Regions from separate parts of the Paenibacillus sp. FSL P4-0127 genome, predicted to be linked through region 1. Evidence: predicted binding sites of a transcription regulator. Region 1 holds the regulator's gene; the other holds the start of a gene.
The links. Region 1 encodes Rex, which represses fermentation and respiration genes when NADH is low (regulators of the CRP and FNR family bind a similar motif). Its sites were predicted from a motif close to TTGTGAAATATTTCACAA; they were not measured.
Positions count from the first base shown of each region.

Region 2: a site for Rex is predicted at 1,625-1,642, ahead of arcA (arginine deiminase). Genes of this name have one in related genera too.

Region 1 covers NZ_JBBOWY010000001.1:3,646,994-3,650,348, reverse strand. The annotation lists gene NYE74_RS16450 (amidohydrolase) at 1-765, opposite strand, end outside; gene NYE74_RS16445 (redox-sensing transcriptional repressor Rex) at 755-1,411, opposite strand; gene dinG (ATP-dependent DNA helicase DinG) at 1,424-3,355, opposite strand, start outside.
Region 2 covers NZ_JBBOWY010000001.1:2,852,302-2,855,656, forward strand. The annotation lists gene NYE74_RS12785 (alpha/beta hydrolase) at 8-820, shown strand; gene argR (arginine repressor) at 985-1,437, shown strand; gene arcA (arginine deiminase) at 1,732-2,964, shown strand; gene argF (ornithine carbamoyltransferase) at 2,989-3,355, shown strand, end outside.

The DNA.
Region 1 (3,355 bases):
GGTCAAATGCACGGCGTGAGCAAGCAGCGACGGACGGGAGAACATCCCGAGGTTCAGCAAATGCTGAACGGGTCTGACCCCGTAATCGTTCACGTTTTGCTCCACTTCCGCCCGCGTCTCCGACATATGCGTATGCATCGGCAGATCCAGATCATTAGCCGCTTGCACGAATTTCTCGAAAAATTCCGGCGGACAGGTGTACGGCCCGTGCGGCGAAATCATCGCCGTGATTCGGCCGTCCGCCTGACCGTGCCAATTTTTCGCAAACGCGATCGCTTCGTTCAGCTTCTGCTGCTGCACGTCCGGCGGGCACAACCCGATGACGCCGCGCATCAGCACGGCGCGGATGCCCGACTGCTGAACCACTTTGGCCACTTCATCCATATGGTCGTACATGTCCAGGAACGTGGTCGTTCCGCCTTTCAGCATCTCCAGCACGGACAACGCCGTCCCAGCGTACACATCGCCGGCGGTGAACTTGGCTTCCATCGGCCACATTTTTTCCTGAAGCCAGGTCTGCAGCACCATGTCGTCGCCGTATCCGCGCAGCAGCGACATCGCCGCGTGGCCGTGCGTGTTGATCAGCCCCGGCATGAACAGCAGCCCTTTTCCGTCGAAGGTTTCCGCGTCTTCCGCCCCTTCAGGAAGCTGCTCGCCGATATAGGAAATCGTATCGCCCTCAACGAGCATATAGCCCTGTACAATGGAACGATCTTGTTCGAACACGACAAAGGTTCCGTTCTTGATTAACCATTTACGACTCATGGGCAGGTTGTTCCTTTCCGTTTCCATCATTCAAATAATAAGCCAGACTGAGCAAATCGGTCGTGAAATCGGCGGCATGGATGCGGACTTCCGGCGGCACCTTCAAAATCGTCGGAGCGAAGTTCAGAATGGCCCCGATTCCCGCCGCCACCAATTGATCCGCCACGCGCTGCGCTTCGTAATCCGGGACGGTAATGATCCCGATCCGGACATTTTTCTCCCGCACCGTTTCCGTCAGCTCTTCGATCGGCTGGATCGTGATGTTGTTGATTTGCGTGCCGATCTTGGCCGGAGAGGCGTCAAACACCGCCACGATTTTCATGTTGTCTTTCAAATAAGCGTTGTAATTCGAAAGCGCCTGCCCCAAATTACCGGCGCCGACCAGCGCAACGTTGATCTGCTGGTCCAGGTTGAGGATTTGCTGGATTTTCTCGATCAAATACGCGACATCGTAGCCGATGCCCTTTCGCCCGAAATCGCCGAAGTAGGCCAGATCCTTGCGGATCTGGGCCGGGTTGAGGTCCAGCTTCTGGCCGAGCTCCTGCGAGGACACCGTAGGCACTTCGCGCCGGCTCAGCTCGTTGAGGAACCGCAAATACACCGGCAGCCGGCGGACGACGGCATCGGAAATTTTTTCGGATTTCATACGTTTATCCCCCTATTCTGACGCGGACTTAGAGACGTTTTCGTCTCCCGGATTTAACCATTCCGATATGCGCGGAACCATCTGAGTGAGCGGCATATGCTCCATCTTCGGCCCGGGCAGTGAATATAAAAAGTATTTCCCGTAGTAAGACTCCAAGATGCGGGTATCGTAAACAACCACGATCCCCCGGTCCAGCGAGGAGCGGACGAGCCTGCCGAATCCCTGCTTGAAGCGGATGACCGCCTGGGGCACGGACAGTTTCATGAAAGGATTTTTCTTCTCCTTCTGCAGCCGTTCGCTTTTCGCTTCCACCAGCGGATGGTTGGGGGGCTGGAAGGGCAGGCGGACGATCGCCAGGCTCGTCAACGCTTCGCCCGGAATGTCCACGCCTTCCCAGAAGCTGCTCGTCCCCAGCAGCACGGACGCCGCCTGGCCCTGAAAGCGCCGGGTCAGCTTGCTGCGGCTGCCGCTGTCCATCCCCTGGCCGATGACCGTGATTCCTTGCGCCGACAATAGCTCCTTCAACGGCTCGTAAACCTGCCGCAGCATCCGGTAGGATGTGAACAGCACCAGCATGCGGCCTTGCGTCGCAACCGCGGTATCGGCGAGCGAACGCACCAGCGTGCTGACGAAATGGTCGTCGCCCACGCTCCCCTTTACGCTCGGAAAATCGCGCGGGATGACGAGCAGCGCCTGGCTGCGGTAATCAAACGGCGACGGCAGCATCGCCGTGTTCAGCCGTCCTTCCCCGGCCGCTTCCGTCAGTCCCAGCTGTTCGATCATATACTGGAACGACTTGTCGACCGACAGCGTCGCCGAGGTCATCACCACGCTTTTTTTTCTGTCGAAAAAGTATTCCTTCAATTGCGCGCTAACGTCGATCGGAACGGCATACATCTGCAGGGAGCGGCTGCGGAAATTCCCGTTCGCTTCCATCCAGTACACCGTCTCCTCGTTCTCCAGCTTCATGAAGAAACGCAGGGCCTCCCGCTCGTTGGCCAAATCCTTGAATAACCCGTTGATGTCGGTCAGGAGGCTTTCGGAACCGTAATCCTCCTGCTCTTCCCGGATTTGCGCCAGCATCCGGTCGCCTTTGCGGAGCACGTCCCCTAGCGAGACATAGATCTGGTTCTCCAGCGCCAGCAGCTTATCCCATTCTTTCGGTTTCTTTAGCGGAAGCAGGCGGTAAACGAATTGGCCCGGATCGCCGGGCGCGGCGTCGCTCCGTTCCGGCATCAGGGCAAACAGCAGCTCGCTGAGCTTGTCCCAGCTTTCCTTCACATCGATCAGCGTCGGGTACATTTCGTCGATGACCTGGCACCATTCGCCCGTTTTTTCGCCCCCTGCCGCCTGCAAAGCGATGCGGAGATTTGGCAGCTGGCCGGTCTTGCTGTCTTTAAACAGCCGGGTGAGCGTATGAATGACAGTAAAATACTTCATATGAATGCCCAGGTGTTTCCCCGCCACATCCTCCAAATGATGGGCCTCGTCGATGACCAGACGCTCGTATCCCGGCAGCAGCTGATGCCCGGCCTGGATATCGGTAAACAGCTTGGAGTGGTTCGTAATGACCACATCGGCGACCCCGGCTTCATGTTTGGCCCGATGGTAGAAGCATTTGCGGAACCATGGACAGGACCGCCCGAGACAGGAGTCCGACTCGCTGGCCACCGTTTCCCAGAAATCGCCGCCGCGATTGCCCAAATTGAGCTCTTCATCGTCGCCGTTGACCGTTTGCGTCAGCCACACTACCATTTGCGCCGCCGTCATCACCTCTTCTTTCGGCGTGGCAAAGTCTCTTCTATTTATTTTATGTTCAAATTTGCGCAAGCACAAATAATGCTGCCTGCCTTTAAATACGGCAGCCAGGAAAGGAAACGGCACCACCTCGGCGAGCAGCGGAACGTCTCTTTCCCGAAGCTGCTCCTGCAGGTTGATGGTATG
Region 2 (3,355 bases), 790 kb from region 1:
GCAAAAAATGAGGATCGTTAACTTGAACCCGAATCCCGGCAGCGGGGCCAGACTGGTCGGTTATTTGCACGATATCGAAAAAGAAAGCATGGGCAACCGTTTGGAGCGGCCCTGCGTGGTGATCTGCCCCGGCGGCGGCTTTGAGATGCTTTCGCCGCGGGAAGCGGACCCGCCGGCTACGGCTTTTTTTGCCAAAGGGTATCATGTGTTTACGCTGTATTATTCCATTCGCGAGAATGCGAGCGAGCTGCGGCCGGTCATAGACATCTCTCGAGCGATCGGGAAAATCAGGGAAAACGCCGCGGAGTGGGGCATTATCCCCAACAAGATCGCCGTTTGCGGTTTTTCGGCAGGCGGGTATGTGGCGGCTTCGTCGGGGACCTTATGGGACCATGCCAAGCTGCAGGAAGCCACTGGCGGCAAAGGCGAACAAGGCCGGCCGGATGCGATGGTGCTGTGTTATCCGGTTATTACGGCGGGCGAATTTGCGCACCGGGGTTCCATTGAACGTCTGGGTCCCGGATGGAGTGATGCAGAACGGGAAGCGTCGTTTTCGCTGGAGAAATATGTAACCGCCTCAACGCCTCCCGCCTTCTTGTGGCATACAGTGGAGGACGCTGCCGTGCCGGTGGAAAATTCCATGCTGTTCGCTTCAGCGCTGCGGCGAGCCGGCGTGCCTTTCGAATGCCATCTCTACCAAAACGGCAGACACGGGATGTCGATGTGCAGCACGGAGGTAGGCGATCCCGACGACCATCTGGCCACCTGGTTTCCGTTATGCCTGGAGTGGCTGGGCCGGCAGTTTGCATTTGAATATTAAACGGTTATGTTTCCCGGAGGTTGCCATGTGTAAGAACATGGCAGCCTTTTTTTAGTTCGGGACAAGGTATGATGTGGAATTTCTGCATCCCTCTTAATAGCAAATAATAGAAAATTAGAGCAAGATTGTGATAATGCTATAAATATAAAAAGGAGTGCCTTTCTATGAAAAAAGAAAAAAGACAAAGATTAATTAAGCAATTGGTGAGCGAATATGAAATAGAAACCCAAGAGAAGTTGGTAGAATTGTTGGCAGAACAAGATGTGATGGTAACGCAAGCTACGATTTCACGGGATATCCGTGAGCTGAATTTAATCAAAATAGCTTCTCCGAAAGGACTTATGATATATCATGCTTCTTCAGAAATGGCTTTGCAAACGGATTTGAAGTTAAAGAGGAAGTTGCAAGAAGTGGTTATAAGGATTGATTATGTTGATCAATTAACGATTATTAAAACGTTGCCTGGCAATGCGCATGTTATCGGTGTTTTATTGGATGATCTAAATTGGAAAGAAATGGCGGGTTGCATATGCGGGAATGATACCTGTCTTGTCATTTCCCGGAACCGATCGGAGCGAAAGATTTTAGAAGAAAGATTTAATTTGATTTTTAGATAAAATCAGCTGGTAGATGGTCAATTGAGAATACGAGATTGCTTGAAAAGAGCGTAGGCTGCCTGAAGCGGGCATTCCTTCGCTCTTTTTCTTGTTATTCATCATATATGCGCAGTATAAAATAGGTTTCGCAAAAAAATGGAAAAAATCCTTTATAAAAATACAGATTTTTATGATTTTAAAAATAAAATTGTGCAATATTTCACGACAAATATGCTGGCGTTTTCACGAGGCGGAAAGCATGGACCCTTTATGATGTCCTTGTAAACATCAAAGCATACAAAGGAGGTACAGCAAATGGAGCATCCCATGCATGTTGCTTCGGAAATTGGGGAATTACAAACGGTTTTATTAAAACGCCCTGGACAGGAATTGGAAAACTTAACGCCGGATTATTTGCAGCCGTTATTATTTGACGATATCCCCTATTTGCCGGTGATTCAAAAAGAACATGATTATTTTGCCCAAACATTACGCAATCGGGGAATTGAAGTTCTTTATTTGGAAAAACTCGCGGCTGAGGCGTTGGCGGATAAGAAATTGAGAGAAGAATTTGTTGACCGTGTTTTAGAGGAAGCAAGGGCTGAAGGAGATGTTTCACAGCAAATTTTAAAAGAATATTTACTTTCCTTCGCCAATGAAGATTTAGTTCAAAAAATAATGAGCGGGGTAAGGAAAAACGAAATTGAAACGAGCCAGAAAATGCAACTCTATGAATTTATGGAGGATCATTCCCCGTTTTATTTGGTTCCCATGCCGAATTTGTATTTTACCCGTGATCCCGCAGCGGTTATTGGCGACGGATTAACGATTAATAAAATGAGAGAAACCGCACGCAGACGTGAATCATTGTTTATGGAGTACATTATCAATCATCACCCGAGATTTGCCGGTCATCATGTGCCGGTTTGGCTGGACCGCAACTATCAATTTCCCATTGAAGGCGGCGATGAGCTCATTTTGAATGAAGAAACGATTGCCATTGGCGTGTCTGCCCGCACTTCAGCTAAAGCCATCGAACGATTAGCCCTAAATCTATTTAGCCGCCAAGAAAAGTTCAAGCGAGTGCTGGCCATAGAAATCCCAAAATGCCGGGCATTTATGCATTTGGACACCGTATTTACGATGGTTGATTATGATAAATTTACCATTCATCCGGCGATCCAGGGACCGCAAGGGAATATGAATATTTATGTTTTGGAGCAAGGTCCGGATGAAGAAACGCTTAAAATTACCCGCCACACTTCTTTAATAGAATCGCTAAAAGAGGTATTGGGCTTAAAGGATTTGGTTCTCATTCCTTGCGGAGGAGGAGATGAAATCGCCTCGGCTCGCGAACAATGGAATGACGGATCCAATACACTGGCCATTGCGCCGGGGGTAGTTGTTACGTATGACCGCAACTATGTATCAAACGCTTTATTGCGTGAACACGGCATCGAGGTTATTGAAATATTGAGCTCGGAATTATCCCGTGGCCGTGGGGGTCCGCGTTGCATGAGCATGCCAATCGTTCGCAAAGATATTTAAATTTCGGAGAAAGCAGGGATAGATATGAGAACTATAAATTCAAGCTTAAAAGGCAGAAGTTTTCTGGCGGAGATCGATTTTACGGAACAGGAATTGTTGTATCTCCTGGATTTAGCGGCAGATTTAAAGGAAAAGAAGAAAAACGGTATTCCCCATCGTTATTTGGAAGGAAAAAATATAGCTCTTTTATTTGAAAAAACTTCTACTCGCACCCGGTGTGCCTTTACAGTAGCTTGTACGGATTTAGGCGCGCATCCCGAATATTTGGGGAAAGGCGATATCCAGCTCGGTAAAAAAGAATCCGTAGAAGACACGGCGAAAGTGTTAGGCCGGATGTTTGACGGCATCGAGTTCCGCGGCTTTGCCCATAAAACAGTGGAATCATTAGCTC